2 linked regions of the Chlorobaculum parvum NCIB 8327 genome follow. Each later gene encodes a partner of the first gene's protein in a complex. Links are inferred from orthologs where the notes say so. Each region holds a gene or a part of one and is shown in the gene's direction. Other genes may lie near its edges. The genes, in order: mnmE and mnmG.

Region 1 (10,093 bases):
GCTCGCATCGCGCCTGATGGGACTGGAGCAGAGCAACACCTCGATTATGTACGGCGAGGAGCTTTGCCTGAAGCTTTACCGCAAGATCGACAGCGGCATGTCGCCGGAGATCGAAATTTCCCGAATGCTCAGCGAGCAGACCGATTACCGGAACACGCCGGTCTATCTCGGCTCGTTCGATTACGCGAAGAGCCATCGGGAGCGCTACTCGCTCGGCATTCTGCAGAACTTCGTGCCCAACGAGTGCGACGGCTGGCGCCTGAGCCTCGACCATGCGCAGCGCTATTTCGAAGAGGTGCTCTCGCACCGGTCGCAGGGCAACATGCCGCCGCCTCTGCCTTCGAACGAGGATCTGGAGCACGAAATGCCGGAGATCATGCACGAGCTGGTCGGCGGATTCTACTACCACATGGTGGGCCAGCTCGCCGAACGCACGGCTGGCATGCACATCGCGCTCGGTTCGATCGACACCGATCCGGCGTTCGCCCCGGAGCCGTTCACGACGCTCTACCAGCGCTCGATCTACCAGGCGATGACCGACCAGGTCAAGCGCGCAATGATCTTTTTGCGCGAATCGATGCACTCGGTGCCGAAAGCCTCAAAAGCGCTTGCAAAGGAGCTGCTCGGCATGGAGAAGGAGATTCTCAAGCAGTTCGAGCCCATGCGCAAGGAGAAGATCGATACGGTCAAGATCAGGATTCACGGCGACTACCATCTCGGCCAGGTGCTCTTCACAGGCAACGACTTCATGATTCTCGATTTCGAAGGCGAACCCGCACGCTCGCTGTCGGAGCGCAAGATCAAGCGCTCGGTCTATCGCGACCTTGCCGGCATGCTGCGCTCGTTCGACTACGCGGCTTTCAACGTGCTGATGCAGGAGCATCACATCCGCCCCGAAGAGCGCAAGGCGATGGAGCCGTGGGCCGAGCTGTGGAGCTACTACATGGGTCAGCGCTTTATCGAGGTCTACACGCAGCACACCGAAGGCAAGGGGCTGATTCCCGATGAACCCCGCCAGCGCGAACTGCTGTTGCGCAGCTACCTGATGAACAAGGCGATTTACGAGTTGCTCTACGAACTGAACAACCGCCCCGAGTGGTTGGAGATCCCGATCAACGGCATCATGCGCCTCATCAAAAACTGAGCCTTCCAGCCATCCAGCGCCGGTCTCTCACTTACCGCGGAGAGACCGGCCTTTTGTTTTTTCCCTCGGAATAATGAGCGAACACCATCTCGAAACCACCATCAGCGGACGCTACCTTGTTGAAGTGCCGGATGGCGACGGCCCTTTTCCATTGCTTGCCGGATTCCACGGCTACGGCCAGACCGCTGAAGACGAACTCGAACTGCTTCGGAAAATTCCCTGTTCGGAGCCCTTCGTACTCTGCGCCATAGAAGCGCAGCACTCCTTCATCAACTCGAAAGGCCAGCCCGGCGCAAGCTGGATGACCCGCCGCGACCGCGAGCTGCGCATCGCCGAAAACGTGCGCTACGTTGATGCTGTTATCGGCAGGGTGATGGCGGAGCTGCCTGTCGACGGTCGCCTCGTACTGCACGGCTTTTCGCAAGGCGCGGGCATGGCCTGCCGCGCAGCCGTGCTCGGACGCCACGCGGTCAGTGCGGTGATGTTGCTCGGTGGTGACATCCCGCCCGAACTCAACGATCTCGCAAAGCTGCACGCCGTGCAAATCGGATGTGGAAGCAACGACCATTTTTATCGGAAGCAACAGCTTGATTCGGATGTCACCCGCTTGCGAGAGGCTGGGATCGATCCAACGGTTTGCGAGTACGCAGGAGGCCACGTACCGACTGACGATTATTTCAAAGCTGCGGGTCGGTTTCTAACAATGATGAGGTGAAAATTCAAAAAGGGCACCGCTAAAAAGAGAGAGTTTCAATGGAATTATCCCCGCAAATCCGGAACATCACTCCAGATTTGCAGGGATAATTTTACAGATGGCGGAATGTGGATTGGTTCAGCTTTTTTCTTCGTTTCAGAGCCCGTCCGGCCTCTTTTCCCCTGTTTACCGCTTGATTAACACCTGTTCGTTGTTGCCCGGAAAGATCTGGAGCAGCGCGGGTTTTTCCATCATCTTGTTCCAGTCGCTCATCAGCATGCCCTTGCCGTTATTGCACTGAACATTGTTCGGTCTGAGCAGGACGGGAATGCGGAGCGTCTGGCCCGGTTTGATCGGGGGAATGGAGATGAAATAGTTCTTCTTGTCGAACGGGAAATAGAAGACCTCTTTGCTCTGGCGGATACAGCAACTGATCTTGTCGGTGACCTTACCCGTGGGGTTGGAGACCTCGAGCATCAGCACGGCATCGTGGTACTGGAACCTCGGGTTCAGCTTCAGCCACTTGCTGCCATCCGCACCGTTATCGGCGGTTTTGCGCACCTCGGATTCGAGGTAGTTGACCGCCTTGCGGACATCGTTTTCCGACAGGTAAGGCGAGGCTTCCGAAGCGATCTCGGCGATAAGGTAATCCTTGCCCATGCTCATCATCGCATCGAAATCCGGCAGTGACGGCGGCATACCCATGGCGGCCAGGCCGTAATCCAGTCCGAAGGTGAAGGCCTGCTGGCATGTCTTCCCGCACCCGACGGTGTTTTTCGCCAGGGAGATGGCGAGATTGAGAGCCTTTTGCTTCAGGCTGTTGTAGGCGTTGGCCACCCTGTTGATGCTCTCAGTGACGAATCCAACCACGCTGCCGACGGCATCCTTGACCGCTTCCCAGCCACCTTTCGAGCCGTCGTCACGCGGGAAGAAGAGCTCCTGCCCCTTTGTGTAGCCGAACATCGGCATATCTTTGGTGACGATGTAGTTGCGGTCCCAGTCGCTCATCGCGGGCTGGAACGGCTCGTAGCTGGCGATTTTTATTGCCGGCGCATGGATTTCAGGCGTAGCCACATTGGGATTGGGGTCGCCGTACCAGACGAAGTTCGATTCTCCCGGAGTGCTCAGGTGCAGCGTCGCGGCTTTCGATGGCGTGGCGACTGGCTTGCCCGCAGCGTTGAGGGTGATGATGCGCACATAAAAGGTGACAGCGAAAGGCTCTTTCCGGGCAAGATTGTGCAGGACAGGCTTTGTCGGCGCCTGCTTCAGCTCCGGCCTTTTGAGCTGAACGACTCGGGCGGCAGCCGGACTCAGCGGCTTGGCCGCAATCGACGGGGAGGCTGGTGATGACGAAAATCGGGGTTGCAGCATCTTTTGCGGAGCGATCTTTTTGATCGAGGCAGAGCCCATTTTACCAGGCATAAGCGCCGCAAGATCTATCGAGAACAACGGCTGGTTCCCGGCTCCGCTGATTTTCTGAATGGTTCCCGTCTTGAGCAGACCAGGAGGGGTCTTCCAGTTCTCAACCGATTCGGGGAAGGGGAAGAGCGAAACCTGATAGACCGCCTTCGAAAATCCGGCATCATTGGTTGACCACTGCACCCACCACTGCTTCATCTTCTCGACCGAAGGCACTGACGTAACCACATTATTGAGGCACTGGAAATGCTCCTTGCCGAGTTCTCCCAGGCCATCCCACAGGCGAACTGTTGTTGTGGATTTCCGCATCAGCATGGGGCGTGGTGATGTTTTTTGCACCTGAGAGGGCTTCTTCACCTGCAGCATGGAGGGCCGGAAGTCAGCCCGTGCACTCTCCGAGAACAGAGTGAGAAGGATGAAGGCAAGCAGAATGCCCGTCAGCAAAGGACGCGAAAAGGAGGAGCGGGCTGTCATGGATGAACGAAAGCATTGTACCATGGCCGTGTTGGTTTTGGTGAGCGAATGCAAGATGGCTCGGTGACATATCCTGCGGGAAGCTGATGCAGGCTATAAAAGATTATCATGATTTTTTCGCCTCGTTCCAAAGCGAGTCCAGCTCCTCGGCTGAAAACTCCTGCCAGCTTTTTCCCGACGCCTGCACGGACTCTTCGACTTTGCGGAAACGATCCATGAATTTGTTGGTCGCCTTGCGTAGAGCGTCTTCGGGGTTGGTGTCGATGAAGCGGCTGTAGTTGACGATGGTGAAGAGCAGGTCGCCGAACTCCTCCTCACGCTCGCTCTTGTCCGCCGCATGACGCAATTCGCCGATCTCCTCGGTGAGCTTGTCGAGCACGCCTTCGTCACTTGGCCAATCGAAGCCGACGCCCGCCACCTTTTTCTGCACCCGGTAGGCCCGCAGCAGTTCGGACATCGCGTTCGGCACCCCTTCCAGCAGGCTCTTGCGCCCCTCCTTCATTTTCAGATTTTCCCAGTTGCCGAGTACCGCCTGCTCCGTGTCGGCCTTCACATCCCCAAACACGTGCGGGTGGCGGCTGATGAGCTTGTGGCAAAGCGCCTCGAAGACATCGACGAACGAGAATTTGCCCGCCTCGTCGGCCAGCAGCACCTGAAAGCAGACGTGCAGGAAGAGATCGCCCAGCTCCTTTTTCAGCTCCGGATCGTCGCCCGTGTCGATGGCGTGCACCAGCTCATAGCTCTCTTCGAGCAAGAGATGCGCCAGCGACTCCGGCGTCTGCTTGCGATCCCACGGGCACTCCGAACGCAGCACCCGCACGAGGTTCACCACCCGCTCGAAGTGCTCGGCAGGCGTGACGGCGTTGTGGTTGAGAACGGACTCCTTGAGGATTTCGATGGACGGGTTCGCTTCGTGCTTCATGATGTCGGGGGGCTTGTTGTGATGTGCCGAAAGTTACTATTTAGGCCGGAGAATCCGTACTATTGAAATGAGGCTCTTTTGTCCCGTAAACAACAAGGAATTGGGCTAAAGCCCTGATTTATTTTGTGTTGTCAGGCATCCCCGGCTTAAAAGCCGGGGCAATTGTCAAGAGTTATAATTCCTGAAGCCATAATTGCCCCGGACTTCAGTCCGGGGTATGTGTGGTTTTATAAAAAAATCCGGGCTTCAGCCCAATATCTCAGCAGTCAGAAAATCACTATCTCATGAACTTCGCAGATTCAACCGCCGTCGTGACTGGCTCCAGCTCCGGCATCGGTCTGGCCACTTGCCGCGCCCTGCTCGACACCGGAGCTTCAGTGTTCGGCCTCAGCCGCCGCGAGACGCCCATCGCGCACGAGCGCTTCCGCTGGTTGCCGACCGACGTGACCATCGAGGCCGAAATCGACCGGGCGTTCGAGGCGGTGTTCGCCGAACGCGGGCGCGTTGATCTGCTGGTCAACAACGCCGGGTTCGGCTTTTTCCGCGACATCGAATCCATCGATCCGGCGGAGTGGCGGCGGCTGATCGACACCAACCTGACCGCCATGTTTCTCTGCACGCGCAAGGTGGTGCCGTCGATGAAAAAGGCCGGGCGCGGCATGATCGTCAACATCGGCTCGGTCGCGGGCAAGCGCGGCATCAGGGGCGGCACGGCCTACAGCGCCTCCAAATTCGCGGTCAACGGCTTTTCCGAATCGCTCATGGAGGAGCTGCGCGGCTTCGGCATCCGCGTGTCGTGCCTCAATCCCGGCTCGGTTATGACGGAGTTTTTCGATCAAGCCGGTATCGAACCGAAAAAGCATATGCAACCGGATGACCTCGCCCGGCTGATCGTCTCGCTTGTCCAATTGCCAGACGGAATGCTTCCCGACGAAATGACCGTCCGCCCTTTGTAACTCATAATCTCGTTTTGACTTATGTCATCCTCCGATCTTCATCTTCCCGTTCCCGGCCATCCCATTGCCGCCATCGCTACTCCGGTTGGCGTCGGGGCGCTCGCCATCGTGCGCATCAGCGGCGCGGGCGTGCTCGACCTGGCCGACCGCGTTTTCCGCAAGGCGCACGGCAGCGAAAAGCTCGCCGATGCCGCCGGATACACTGCGCACTTCGGGCGTCTCTACGACGGCGAAGAGATGGTCGATGAGGTGATCGCGCTGGTGTTCCGCGCGCCGCGCTCTTTTACCGCCGAGGAGATGGTGGAGTTCACCTGCCACGGCGGGCCGGTGGTGGTCGGGCGCGTGCTGCGGTTGATGCTCGACAAGGGTTGCCGCCTCGCCGAACCGGGCGAGTTCACGCGCCGCGCCTTCCTCAACGGGCGCATCGATCTCTTGCAGGCCGAAGCGATCGGTGAGATGATCCATGCCCGCACCGAATCGGCGTATCGCACGGCGATCAGCCAGATGAAAGGCGACCTCTCGGCGCAGCTCGGCGCACTGCGCGAACAGCTCATCCGCTCGCGGGCACTCATCGAACTCGAACTCGACTTCAGCGAGGAGGATGTCGAGTTCCAGAGCCGCGACGAACTGACCGCGCAGGTCGAAACGCTCCGGATCGAAGTGAACCGGCTCATCGACTCCTACCAGCACGGACGGCTCGTCAGTGAGGGTGTCGCCACGGTTATCGCCGGAAAGCCGAACGCCGGTAAATCAACGCTGCTCAACACGTTACTCGGCCAGGAGCGCGCCATCGTCAGCCACATGCCCGGCACCACGCGCGACTACATCGAGGAGTGTTTCATCCACGACAAGACAATGTTTCGCCTCACCGACACCGCCGGACTGCGCGAAGCGGGCGAGGAGATCGAGCACGAAGGCATCCGCCGAAGCCGCATGAAGATGGCCGAAGCCGACCTGATTCTCTACCTGCTCGACCTCGGCACGGAGCGGCTCGACGACGAACTCACGGAAATCCGCGAGCTGAAGGCGGTGCATCCCGAAGCGAAATTCCTCACCGTCGCCAACAAGCTCGACCGCGCCGACAACTCGGGCGATCTCATCCGCGCCATCACCGATGGCACCGGCACGGAAGTCATCGGCATTTCCGCGCTCAACGGCGACGGCATCGCCAAGCTCAAGCAGCACATGGGCGAGCTTACCAAAGGCCTCGACAAACTCCACGAAGCGAGCGTGCTCGTCACCAGCCTCCGCCACTACGAAGCGCTGCGCAACGCCTCCGACGCCCTGCAGAACGCCCTCGAACTTATCGAACACCAGAGCGAAACCGAACTCATCGCCTTCGAACTCCGAGCCGCCCTCGACTACGTCGGAGAAATCACCGGAAAGGTGGTGAACGAAGAGGTACTGAATACGATTTTTGACAAGTTTTGTATCGGGAAATAGGGGGAGGGATTCTAAAACAACTAAGCATCATCATCGGGCTCGTGGCATTTCAGTCCGTCATTCCCGCGAAGGCGGGAATCCACGAGCTTATTCCAGGTTCTGGATTCCCGCATGCGCGGGAATGACGAGGAAGCGGTTGCATGAATGAACTGGAATTCGAATAAGGGGGAGCGTGATAAATGTTTATGTGGTTGTTAATGTTCCCTATGTGCCTACTCGATTTTCAGTTCACCATTACCGATCAACATTCTATTCTGTCATTCCCGCGAAGGCGGGAATCCATCTGAATGCGTAAATCCAGGGAATCCATTCAAGGATCAGAAAGATGAGAGAGCCAGCCGTTTACATTCTCGCCAGCAAGCCCAACGGCACACTTTACATTGGCGTGACTAGCGACCTGGTCAAGCGAGTCTGGGAGCACAAAAATCAGCTGCTCGAAGGATTTACCAAAAAATACCACGTTCATCACTTAGTATACTTCGAGCAACACAATGATATGCCCTCAGCTTTCACCAGAGAAAAACAGCTCAAGAAATGGAATCGCGCCTGGAAAATTGCACTGATCGAGAAGGAGAATCCCGACTGGCGCGATTTGTGGGAAGATATTTGCCACTAATCAACTCTTCAGGTTCGCACATGGATTCCCGCCTCCGCGGGAATGACGGGTAAGAGCGTGAGGGGCATGAGCTTGGATGGACAACCACAAACTGCCAAGGATTGAATCACTGCCGAACCGGGTTTCTCCCGGTTCGGCAGTGATTTTTTACTTGTCGCCGATGAGCATCGAGGCGTTTTTGCTGTCGCCGAGGATGATGACTTTTGAGTTCTCGGTCTTGACAAGGTTCTGCATCACCTTGATCTGTTCGTACTTCAGCAGCCTGTCGTTCAGCGATTCCGAGATGATTCGCTGGTAGTCGGAGATACCTTTCGCCTCGACGCGCTTGCGTTCGGCTTCCTGGGTCTCTTTCTGAAGGACGAACTGCATTTTCTGAGCCTCCTGCTCGGCGTTGATTTTGGCCTCGATAGCCATCTTCACCGACTCCGGAAGCGAGATGTTGCGTACCAGCAGGTTCTCCAGAATAATGCCGCGTTTTTCGAAATCCTTCCTGATGCTCTCGAAAATGTTCACCTGAAACTCTTCGCGTTTTTTCGAGTACAGATCGATGGCGTTATACATCACAGCGTTATCGCGAATTCTGGTACGGGCGGTCGGGCGGATGATCTTGTCGATATAGGCATATCCCGGTCCGATCTCACGGCGGATGGCAGGCGCCTGCGTCGGGTTGACCCTGTAGAGCACGGTCATGTCGATGGTGACCTCAAGGCCGTCAGCGCTCAGTACCCTGATCGGGCCGTCGCTCCGTTGCGAGGGCTCTTTTTCCGAGCCGGACATGGTATAGCTCTGGGTCGTAACGTCGAAGAACTCGACTTTTTCGAGGGGATTGATAATGTTGAGGCCGCTGGTCAGAATGGTGGGCTGGACCTTTCCGAAAAGGCTTTTGACGCCAACTTTACCGGGCTCTACAATCCTGAAAACAGACGACAGCAGGCCAAGAATAACGATCACGATTCCCGCTATCTTTAACACGCCAGAAACCCTTTTGCCGGGCTTGTTTGTTGACCTGTTGGCCACGCCAATAACCAAAAGGATGACTCCGAGAAAGACAAGAAAGTTCATAAAGCGCAGATGGGTTGAGGTTGAAAAGATGTGCGCCTGATGAGGGGCAGGTTTGGTTACATTTAATGTACCTGTTTTTCCCTCCGGGCAATGCTCATGGAGGCCGATGTTACGTTTTGTTTTATCAAAATAACTTACTCGCTTTGCTGCATATTCAGTGTCGGGCAGCGAGTGCTTGCTACAAATAAAAGATAAAACCATGCTTGTTTGTGATTTCAAAACCACGTGCCTGAACTGGATGAACGTCGATGATGTCGTGATGGGTGGCGTTTCGGACAGCGCGATGCAGTTGACTCCAGACGGAACCGCTTTGTTTGCCGGGAATCTGTCGCTGGAAAACTCCGGTGGTTTCGCTTCGGTGCGTACGGTGCTTGCGCAGCGGAATTATGCGGATTTCGACGGGTTCCGGATCAGGGTGAAAGGCGATGGCAAGCGTTACAGCTTCAGGGCGAGGAACGACGAGCGGTTCGATGGCGTCGTCTATAAATCCGATTTCGAGACCGTGCCGGGCGAATGGATGGAGATCGATCTTCCCTTTGCAGGGTTTGTTCCCAGCTTTCGCGGCAGAACGCTCAACGACGCTCCGCCGCTTGACAACGCCAACATTGTGCAGATCGGATTGCTTATTTCGAACAAACAGGAGGGGGCGTTCCGCCTGGAGATCGTGCAGATCGAGGCGTATTGAAAAAAGCTGGATTGAAGCGGGGAGGGCATTCCTCTCTTATCTCATTTCTCGTAGCACCAGGCTTCGTGCCAGGTCTGTTTTTCAAGCCTCCGGCATTTCGTGAATCCTGCGTTTCGGGCAAGTTGTTCAAGCGTTGAGGCCGTTTCGGGGAAGTCGCAGCTCCGGATGTGCTCCTGCACCTGGTTGCGTTCGTCGGGCGTGAGTGCCTCCCATTGCGTCCGCACTGCCTTGTTGTAGCTGTAAAGATACTCCTGTCGTGCCTGCCCCTCGTCGCGCATCACATCCACAAGAATCATGCTGCCGTTGTCGCGAAGGGCGCGGTGGCATTCGGTGAAGACCTCCAGCTTGCCTTCAGCGGGCAGATGGTGCAGGGCGTAGCTGGAATAGACGATGTCGAAGTGGCTTGCGGGCGCTTCCTTCAGCGCGGAGAGCATGTCCTTGCAGCACAGGTTGATGGCGGCGCCGAACGGTTCGAGGTTTTTGCGGGCTTCGTCGAGGGCGTATTGCGAGAGGTCGCATCCGCAGTATTCTGCAAGCTCGCCGGGTTCGAGGAGCTTCAGAATGTGCGATGCGTCGCCGCAGCCGAGGTCGATGAGGCGGAGCGGTTCACCGTTTGCCTTGAACAGTTGCGAGACCGCAGCCGAGATCTCCCGGTGGAACATGAGGTTGTTGCTGATG
Region 2 (10,130 bases), 2.1 Mb from region 1 along the record:
GATACCGTAGTTCAGGCCTCTGACGAAAAGGGAGACCAGACCAGCAACAAGCAGGACAGTTGAGATTACATAGGCGATCTTGCGATGGCCCATGAAATTGATATTGGATTTCTGAAAAAGCCGCATTTCAGCAGAGTATTGTAATTATCCGAAACTTTTTTCATTCATGAGCTTGCTCTCGAAGAACAGGTCGAAGAGCACCTTGGTCACCACGATCGCCGTAAAGAGACTTGCCGCCGTACCGATCATCAGGGTAACAGCGAAACCCTGCACCGGACCGACACCATAGACGTACAGCAGGAAGGCCGCCGCAAGCGTGGTCACGTGAGAGTCGAGAATCGAAGAGAAAGCCTTGTTGTAACCGGTGTCGATAGCCATCCGAAGGCTTTTGCCATCGGCAAGCTCCTCCCGGATGCGCTCGTAAATCAGCACGTTGGCGTCAACAGCCATACCCATCGTCAGCACGATACCGGCGATACCGGGCAGGGTCAGGGCTGCGCTGAATCCGGCAAGCACCGAAATGACAATCAGGATATTGAGCACCAGCGCAAGATCAGCGGCGATGCCGGCCTTGTGATAGTAGAAGATCATGAACAGAGCCACGGCCGTGAAACCCCAGGTCACCGACAGAAGACCGTCGCGGATGTAGTCCGAACCCAGCGATGGACCGACGGTACGCTCTTCGAGAATCCGGACAGGAGCGGGCAACGAGCCGGCTTTCAGGATGATTTCGAGATCCTTGGCCTCATCAAGACTGCCGATGCCGTTGATCACCGAATTGCCGCTCGGAATTCGCGACTGCACAACCGGTGCGCTATAGACCGAACCGTCAAGCACGATGGCAATCTGCTTGCCGATATTGGCGCCAGTGATGCGGGCCCATTTCGACGTGCCCTCGTCGTTCATCGACATGAGCACCTCCGGCTGGGAGTCCTGCGAACTGAAAGTCGCCTTCGCCTCGGTAATCACGCCGCCGGTCAGTTCGGGGGTTTTCTGAACCAGATAGAGCAGGTAATACTTCTCGCCCTTTGCCGTCTGCTCGGGCTTGGCCGAGAGCAGCAACTGGGTATCCTGCGGAAGCAATGCATTCACATCATCGCGCTTCAGGGCTGCGGCAACCAGGTCATGGGCATAAGCCGGCGTAAACACCTGGCCATTCGGCATCACGCCAATCACCTCGGAGAGCTTTTTGGCGACAACCCCGCCAGCAGAGACCTGAGCTGAATCTGCCTGCACAGGCCTTGACGGCGCCTGCAGCGACACCGTTCCAGCGCGTTCAACCGCACGAAGCAGTTGCTGCGGCTCTTTGACCAGCTTGAACTCAAGCTTTGCCGTACCCATCAGAAGTCTGCGCACGCGAGCCTCATCGGTCACGCCCGAAAGCTCGATAATCAGGCGACGCGAACCCTGGGTCTGGATCACCGGCTCGGCCACACCGTACTGGTCGATACGGTTACGGATAATCTCCTTGGCCCTAATCAGTGCGTCCTGCGCCTCGGCATTCAGCTTGGAAATAACCTCCTGATCCGAGTCACGAAGGTCATAGAAGTAACGGCTGAGCTTGATATTCTCCTTTCTGAACTCGGCAGCCAGAATATTGACCACATTGTCGTTGGACTCGCCAGCCTGTCGGCGAACGTTGTCCATAATGCGGTTGAACTTGTCATCCTTGTTCCAGGCTTTCTGCTCGATCAGATCAAGAATATCAACCTCCATCACCAGGTGCATACCGCCCTTCAGATCGAGGCCGAGTTTCAGACTTTTGTCGTGAGCCTGCTCGATTTCTTGACGATGGTCGAGAGCAAACTTCAGGCTATCGGCACGGGAATCAAAGCTGTTGAGCTTTTTTGTCAGAGCATAATCCCGGTACGTAGGCCAGATCGACCATACCGAAACCAGCGCGACCACGGCAATCAGGATGAGTTTAAAGGTGTTGTTTTTCATGAAAAAAAGCCGTTACGCACGATTGATAAAGAAAAGCCAATATAAAGAACCGGCTCTGGATTAACAATTGAGCACGCAAGGCCATAACAGAGGTTGGAAAAGAGGGCGCAATGGGTGAAAAACCATCAAAACAAATGCCGCGATGATGATGGTCATCGCGGCATTTGCAGTGACGGCGAAGCGTGACGATCACGCCTCAATGTTTTCCGGGTCACCCCCAGATATCTTTGCTGATATTGGTGTACCACCCTTCAGCGAACATCGCCTCCTGTGCTAGCTGATCGTCGCTGGCGTCGGCAGGAGTGAGACCTCCGGAACCCGGAATGCTGACGATTCCCTTGTCGGACAGCTCATACACCGCGGCGACCGAGACGCCGTAATTCGTTCCGATGAGGCTGTAGCAGGTATTCACCAGCGATGGAGGCACCGGCTTGTGACCGTTCAGCAGGTTGATAATCGCCGCCGCAGCAACCTTGCCCTGGCTGCTGGCTGCAAATCCGGACTTGGGCATCGCGCCGGCAATACAGGAGTCGCCGATGACGTGAATGCCGGGATGAATCGTGGATTCGAACGAAGAGGGATCAACCGGACACCAGCCGCTTTCGTTGGTCAGCCCTGCGTCAAAGGCCAGTTTTCCGGCCTTCTGTGGCGGGATGACGTTGATCACATCACCCTTAACCGGCCCGAAATCGGTCTCGACAGTCATTGCCTTGGCATCAACACCGAGCACCTTGCCACCGCTCGATGCTGCGTGCCACTCGATCATGCCCGGATAGAGCCGCTCCCAGCCCTTCGTGAACAGGCCCTGCTTTGAGAACTTGTCCTTGGCATCGAGGATCACGACCTTCGACTTCGGCTTGTGCTGTTTCAGGTAATGGGCAATAAGGCTTGCGCGCTCGTAAGGGCCGGGAGGGCAGCGGAACGGATTTCCGGGCGGACAGAGCAGCACGGTGCCGCCGTTTTTCATCGCCTGAAGCTGCTTGTGGAGAAGAACAGTCTGAGCGCCGGCCTGCCATGCGTGCGGCATAGACGATTCAGCAATTTGCTGACTGTAGCCCGGAATGGCTTCCCACTTGAAATCGATACCGGGTGAAACGACAAGCCGGTCATACCCTAACCGCTTGCCACTGCCGAGCATGATTTCGTGCTTGCCCGGATTGATCGACACAACCTTGTCGGCAATCACCGTAACGCCGTAGGTGTTTTGAAGCGCATTGAAGTTATGGGTAATATCGGCCATCGTCCTCAAGCCGCCCAGCACCCAGTTGCTGAAGGGGCAGGTAACGAAAGCCGCCTTCGGCTCGACCAGCGTGACTGAAATCGAAGGATCGAGTTTTCGGAGATATTTGGCTGTGGAGGCGCCACCGAAACCGCCGCCGACCACCACAACCCGTTTCGTGCCGGCAAACGCCTTGCCACTGGCACCCAACAGGCCAAACATGGAACCGGCCGCACCGGAAAGAAGCAGTTTATTGAAATCGCGTCGTGAAATACTCATAGCTGCCTCCCCGGATTAATTGTTCATGGTTGAAAGCGATCCAAAGTACTCGGCGATCTGGTGAATCTCCTCGTCGGAATACCCTTTGGCATGACGCCCCATCACGGTAGACGGGCGAGCGCCAGACTTGAAATCGAGCAGCGCGGATTCGATGTACTCAGCCGACCTGCCGTAGATCGTCGGAATGATGCTTTCGCTTTTACCATCGGTGCCATGACATCCGGCGCAGGAGAGCGACAAGATCTCACCACGCGGAATGCTCTTTGACTGCTCAGGAGCCTGAGCCCGCGCCATTCCGGCAGGCAACAATGGCAATACGGCAAGCGCCGCAATCACTACGCCTTTCGATGTAAGCCTCATAATGGATCCTCCGTGTTTACATGGGCAAAAAATGAGGGACGGGTTTATCAGCTATTCCATAGGAAATAGCGTAAGAAAAAAATACGAGCTGAAGCATACAGCTTGTCAAGCCAACAACAGCAGCGATAAAAAAGCTAAGGATAACGCCGGGCCAAAACCTCGGCGAGAAAAGATCAGCATTTGAGCACCGCTTGAAGCAAGCCGCGCAAGCATTCGTTGGGTCAATTCAGCAATCGGGACATTCAAAAAGGCCAGAAAACTGATGAAATGTCGCCTTAAAAGGAGATTAAAAAGGCTCCGTTCCGCCGTCACCGACTTTCAGAGAAAGAACGGCCTGACCGTGCTCCCAAATGCCCCATCACAAAAAGTGACTGATTGCTGACACCAAACCACAAACAGAACTATATGTAACAATTGTTAATATACAAGAAAAGAAATAATTGAACAAGCAAAATTTCACATGATCGCCAACGCAGACGGCAGAAAAAACAAATTCAGGAAAAAGCTAGCATCGGGAACACGCGCGCATTCTGCGCCAACACAACCCGGCTGAAGCCACACAGAGCAAAAAACGACGCCCAAAAGCGATGAAAGGTAACAGGACGCCCCTCACAATCCCGCGACAAAGTGTGCGAGCGGCCAGAAACCCAAACAACCCGAGAAGAGCGGACAAAAAACCTCAAGCAAAAATGTTACAACATAAAAAACTCAATTCTGAAGAATAAAGGCAAAAGCTATCTTCGTCATTTAAGCATTGCGCCCCCACAAAACCTCGTCATCATGGATACAAGAAAACTGAAGGTACTGATACTCTGCTCGGGAAATTCAGCTCGAAGCCAGATGGCTGAAGCCTTCCTTCGCCACTTGGCAGGGGATCGTTTTAAGGTCATGAGCGCAGGGACAGAACCAGCGTCAACCATCAATCCTTACGCGATTGAGGCCATGAACGAGATCGGTATCGACATTTCTACGCAGTGCCCTAAAGACCTATCACTCTATCTTGGGCAAATCTTCATCAATTATCTTATCATCGTCTGCAGTAAAGCCAACGACAGCTGCCCGCGGGTCTGGCCAGGACTTGCCAATCAAAACAATCGCCTTTACTGGCCCGTTGATGATCCTGCAGAAGCGACAGGAAGTGATAAGGAAAAGCTTGCCGCCTTCAGAAAAGCCAGAAATGAAATAAAGGAAAAACTCGAAGCCTGGCTCGCCACGAACCCTTAATAAGGGCAATGCCTGCTAATGCTCACTTCCAAGTTGGGAATAATGCGGCTGAGAACCTCAAAAGCAGTAACACGAACAGCAAGACGTTACTTCCCCATAAGAGCAAGAAGACAGCATTCAACTTTCTGACAGAGCGCCGTCATGCCCCTCCGGCCATGCACTTCTGAGTTCAATTCAAGAAAACGTTATTCAGAGCCGCACTATCATAGCGCCCCCCCATTTCCGCCAGAGTACGCAAGATCACCGCTGGCCTCTTCCACCATTTTTAGCTATTATGTGTCTCCTGTCGAATGATCGATAGCGATACCGGAGACCATGAAATCCTTTAGTGAAGCAGCAATGTTTCACGTGAAACAATTTCTCATTCATGTACGATGTTATAGTTGTCGGCGCTGGCCACGCCGGCTGTGAAGCTGCGCTGGCTGTTGCTCGAAGCGGGCTTGAGTGCCTTCTCATCACCTCTGATCTCTCTGCCGTTGCGCGCATGTCGTGTAATCCGGCCATCGGAGGCGTTGCCAAGGGGCAGATGACCCGCGAAATCGATGCGCTCGGTGGCGAAATGGCCAAAGCCATTGACGCCACTGGCATCCAGTTCCGCCTGCTTAACCGCAGCAAAGGCGCAGCCCTGCATTCGCCACGCGCTCAGGCAGACAAGACACTGTACAGCCTTTACATGCGCTCGGTCATCGAACATGAACCAAATATCGATATTCTGCAGGACACGGTCATCGGAGTCTCTGCGCCAAAAGGGACGTTCAAATCTGTCACGGTCATGTCAGGCAGAGCGATCAAGGCAAAGGCGGCAATCCTTGCCTGCGGCACCTTTCTGAATGGGTTGATCCACATCGGTATGGATCACTATCCAGGAGGCCGTAGCGTCGCTGAACCACCTGTGACCGGGCTTACCGAGTCGCTAGCGGCCCTTGGCTTTTCATTCGGAAGGCTGAAAACCGGCACCCCGCCTCGCATCGACTCAAGAAGTGTGAACTACGACCTGGTCACGGAACAGCCCGGGGACGACGATCCGGTCGCGTTTTCATTCTCAACGGAAAGCGTTGCGCACAGAAACCTTGTGTGCTGCCACCTCACCAAAACGACCGAAAAGACGCACGAGATTCTCCGCTCCGGCTTCGACCGCTCTCCGCTCTTTACCGGCAAGGTGCAAGGCGTCGGGCCGCGCTATTGCCCATCGATCGAAGACAAGATCTATCGCTTTCCGGAGAAGCTGAGCCAGCATATCTTCCTCGAACCGGAGGGAGCCGATACCATCGAAATGTACGTAAACGGCTTTTCCACCTCACTCCCAGAAGACATCCAGCTTGCCGGGCTTCGCTCCATTCCAGGGCTGGAAGAGGCTAAAATGATTCGACCTGGCTACGCAATCGAGTACGATTACTTCCATCCCTGGCAAATCAGATCAACCATGGAAACCCGGCCCGTCGAGAACCTCTACTTTGCAGGCCAGATCAACGGCACATCAGGGTACGAAGAGGCCGCCGGGCAAGGTCTGATGGCAGGCATCAATGCCGTTCGCAAGATTCTTGGCAAAGAGCCGATTGTACTCGGCCGCGATCAGGCCTATATCGGCGTGCTGATCGACGATCTGATCACCAAGGAGACCAACGAGCCCTACCGCATGTTCACCTCATCGGCTGAACATCGTCTGATTCTGCGCCATGACAATGCCGATCTTCGCCTCAGCACGGTAGGTTATGAATGCGGGCTCGTTTCAGAACATCAGCTTGAAAAAACAAAAGCGATCACTGATCTTGCTGGAGAGTGTATCGAGCGTCTAAAATCACTCAAGCTGAAACCAGATGAGATCAACCAACTTCTTGCAAATAAAGGCGCGCAGGAACTCAAATCCCCCGCCAGTGCGTTGAGTGTCCTGAAAAGACCCGGTATCGAGCTGGCCGATCTGTTACGCCACTCCGCCGCTGTTCAAGCCGCAATCGGAGAGACGTGCGAAGACGTTCGTGTTGCTGAGCAGGTTCAGATCGAAATCAAGTATGAAGGGTACATCAAGCGTGAAAAGCTTGTTGCTGAAAGAATTGCGCGCCTCGATGCCTTGCACATTCCCGACAATTTCAAGTACGAATCGCTGAACTCGCTATCAAACGAAGGACGGGAAAAACTTATAAAACATCGCCCGTCAACGATTGGGCAGGCCTCAAGGATTCTTGGCGTCTCCCCTTCGGACGTGTCCATCCTCATGATCAGGCTCGGCCGATAACCATGTTTCACGTGAAACATTTTTCTCAATACGCATGCTCTCGCAGTCCTCATGAATCATCTTGTCGATTTCTCACACGGTAACGATCTGCTTTTCGGAAAAGACCCTGAAGAGAACATCGTGGGCTGTTATCAGCTCAACGACTCGCAGATTCGCCTGTTTTTCCGAACGCCTGATGGCGTCGTTCAGCGTGACGATCCATTCTTTCCGTTCTTTTTTCTTTCCGACGGAGAGCTTCTGGATGGCTTCACGCCATTCAACAAAGAGAAATATTGGCTGATTCAGCTGGAGGGCGCCAACTATTACCGGCATCTTGGCATCTTCAGAAGCTGGAAGAATTATCGCGCGGCGCTTGACCATGTCAACAGCAGCTTACCGGACGGCGCGTCTGAAAATGATTACCAAAACACTTCCGGGCAGAACAGCCACCTGACGTACAGCAGAGGTGACGCGATCACGCAATACCTGCTCCAGACCGGTAAAACGTTGTTCAAGGGAATGCTGTTTGACGACCTTCATCGCCTGCAGCTCGATATCGAGACCTACTATCAGCCCGACAAGAAGCGAAAAGGAAAAGGTATCGGCGAAGACCCGATCATCATCGTCTCGCTCAGCGACAACCGTTCCTGGGAGCATGTCATTCATTCTAAAGGCAGAGCTGAAAAGGATTTACTCGAAGAGCTCGTACACATCATCCGTCAGAAAGATCCGGATGTGATCGAGGGGCACAACATCTTCGGATTCGATCTCCCCTACCTTCAGCGCCGCTGTGAACTGAACGGTGTGCGATTCGCTATCGGCCGCAACGGCCTGGTGCCGCGCTCCTATCCTGCGACGATCCGCTTTGCCGAGCGATCGGCCGATTTCCAGTTCTGCGACATTCCCGGAAGGCATGTAATCGACACCTACTTCCTTGCCCAGAATTACGATACCTCGAAACGCACGCTTCCGAGCTACGGTTTGAAAGCGGTCGCCAAATTCTTCGGTTTCGCCTCGCCCAACCGTACCTATGTCGACTACAAAGACATCGCCAGCACCTGGGACGACAATCCCGAAACCCTTCTGGCCTACGCGCTCGACGATGTGCGAGAAACCCGTGAACTGGCGGCGCTGCTTTCCGGCAGCAACTTCAGCATGACCAGTATGGTGCCATACAGCTACGCCAATACAGCGAGGCTCGGACCGGCAGCAAAGATCGAGGCCCTCATAATCCGGGAGTATCTGAAGCGCAAAGTTTCCATCCCTCGTCCATCGATCGGGCAGCAGCAGACTGGCGGCTTTACCGAAGTGTTTGTCAAAGGCATTCTCGGGCCAATCGTTTATGCAGACGTCGAATCGCTCTATCCCTCGATCATGCTCACCTTCGATGTGTGCCCAAAATCCGATTCGCTCAAAGCCTTTCCAACTATCCTGAAGGATCTGAAAGAGTTGCGCTTTGCAGCAAAAAAGCGCGCTGAAGAGGAAAAGGAACGCGGCAACACCTCGCTGTCGTACAATTTCGATGCCATGCAATCCTCCTTCAAGATCATCATCAATGCCATGTACGGCTATCTCGGCTTCGGCAGCGGCATGTTCAACGATTTTGAGGAAGCTGACCGCGTCACAACCAAAGGACAAGAGATCGCTAAAAAAATGATCCGCGAGTTCGAATCACGTGGCGCCAAAGTGATCGAAGTCGATACCGATGGCATCTTTCTCGTGCCCCCACCCGACGTGGTTACCGAAGAGGAGGAGCGGCAGCTGGTCAGTGAAGTCTCATCCACCATGCCGCAGGGAATAAGAATCGGTTTTGACGGCCGCTTCAAGAAAATGATTTCCTACATGAAGAAGAACTACGTCCTTCTCGATTACAACGAAAAACTGAAGCTGAAAGGATCGGCATTCGTGAGCAGAAGCGGTGAGAAATTCGGCCGGGACTTCGTAAGAGAGGGATTTATCCTGCTGCTCAATGATGATATTCAAGGCCTTCACGACCTCTACGTCAAGTATCGCAACGATCTGATGGATCATCGACTTCATATCAGCGATTTTTCCAGAACAGAATCGATGAAAACCACGCTCGATCAGTATGCCACCGATGTACGGGCCGGCAAGCGCTCCAAATCGATCACCTACGAGATTGCGCTTCGCCAAGGGTTGGAAATTGCGAAAGGTGATCGAATCACCTATTATGTTGCCGGAACCGGCAATCCGGCATCATTCGTTGATAACGGGCGACTCGCCGAAGAGTGGAACAAGGAACAACCAGACGAGAACACCGGTTTTTATCTGAAAAGGCTCGATGAATACGCTCAGAAATTCCTCCCATTCTTCAAGCCTCAGGATTTCAGCTCAATCTTTTCAGCAGATACACTTTTTGCGTTTTCTCCTGAAGGAATCGAAGTGGTAAAAGAGATTCGACATCATGAAACCGGTGATCTGTATCGTGAGGATTCACCCTTTTAAAAATTATTTTTTAAACTTTTTATCCTCATAAAGCATTAAAATTCAGGCTTTTCACAACATAAACAAAAATAAATTATGACCGATAATAAAATTCTTCCAATTACCGACGATGTGTCCTGGATTGGCGTTCTGGATCCGGGTCTGATCACCTTCGATATCGTCATGGAGACCAAATACGGTACGACCTATAACTCTTACTTCATCAATGCAGAGAAAAAGACGGTTGTTGAAACCACCAAGGTGAAGTTCTGGCCGACCTACCTCGAAAAGCTGAAGCAGGTGGTCGATCCCGAGGAGATCGAGTATATCATCGTCGATCACACCGAGCCCGATCACTCCGGAAACGTGCACAATCTGCTTTCCGTCGCCCCAAATGCAACCGTGGTCGGCAGCGGCAACGCTATCAAGTTCCTGCGTGACCAGACC

What was found.
Region 2: the proteins of mnmE (region 1) and mnmG are in contact, whole or in part, in a solved structure (PDB 9HIP), measured with the Escherichia coli proteins. The link is inferred for Chlorobaculum parvum NCIB 8327 from one-to-one orthologs.

The regions. Positions count from the first base shown.
Region 1 is NC_011027.1:2,150,634-2,160,726, reverse strand. What follows is about bases 4,928-7,841. They hold mnmE (tRNA uridine-5-carboxymethylaminomethyl(34) synthesis GTPase MnmE), read left to right. Parts: upstream 4,928-5,630; coding sequence 5,631-7,052; downstream 7,053-7,841. Other genes in these bases: CPAR_RS09910 (prohibitin family protein), read right to left, coding at 7,816-7,841; CPAR_RS09915 (GIY-YIG nuclease family protein), read left to right, coding at 7,378-7,668; CPAR_RS09925 (SDR family oxidoreductase), read left to right, coding at 4,938-5,609. Outside these bases: treS (maltose alpha-D-glucosyltransferase), read left to right, coding at 1-1,144; CPAR_RS09940 (alpha/beta hydrolase), read left to right, coding at 1,218-1,859; CPAR_RS09935 (hypothetical protein), read right to left, coding at 2,025-3,566; mazG (nucleoside triphosphate pyrophosphohydrolase), read right to left, coding at 3,838-4,653; more of CPAR_RS09910, read right to left, coding at 7,842-8,730; CPAR_RS09905 (CIA30 family protein), read left to right, coding at 8,930-9,415; CPAR_RS09900 (methyltransferase domain-containing protein), read right to left, coding at 9,457-10,093. UniProt on the Escherichia coli protein: Exhibits a very high intrinsic GTPase hydrolysis rate. Involved in the addition of a carboxymethylaminomethyl (cmnm) group at the wobble position (U34) of certain tRNAs, forming tRNA-cmnm(5)s(2)U34.
Region 2 is NC_011027.1:5,479-15,608, reverse strand. What follows is about bases 4,876-7,826. They hold mnmG (tRNA uridine-5-carboxymethylaminomethyl(34) synthesis enzyme MnmG), read left to right. Parts: upstream 4,876-5,393; coding sequence 5,394-7,259; downstream 7,260-7,826. Other genes in these bases: CPAR_RS00035 (DNA polymerase domain-containing protein), read left to right, coding at 7,311-7,826; CPAR_RS00045 (arsenate reductase ArsC), read left to right, coding at 4,876-5,026. Also shown: protein translocase subunit SecF, read right to left, coding at 1-126; protein translocase subunit SecD, read right to left, coding at 145-1,944; CPAR_RS00055 (NAD(P)/FAD-dependent oxidoreductase), read right to left, coding at 2,156-3,442; CPAR_RS00050 (c-type cytochrome), read right to left, coding at 3,458-3,802; more of CPAR_RS00045, read left to right, coding at 4,583-4,875; more of CPAR_RS00035, read left to right, coding at 7,827-9,704; CPAR_RS00030 (FprA family A-type flavoprotein), read left to right, coding at 9,780-10,130. UniProt on the Escherichia coli protein: NAD-binding protein involved in the addition of a carboxymethylaminomethyl (cmnm) group at the wobble position (U34) of certain tRNAs, forming tRNA-cmnm(5)s(2)U34.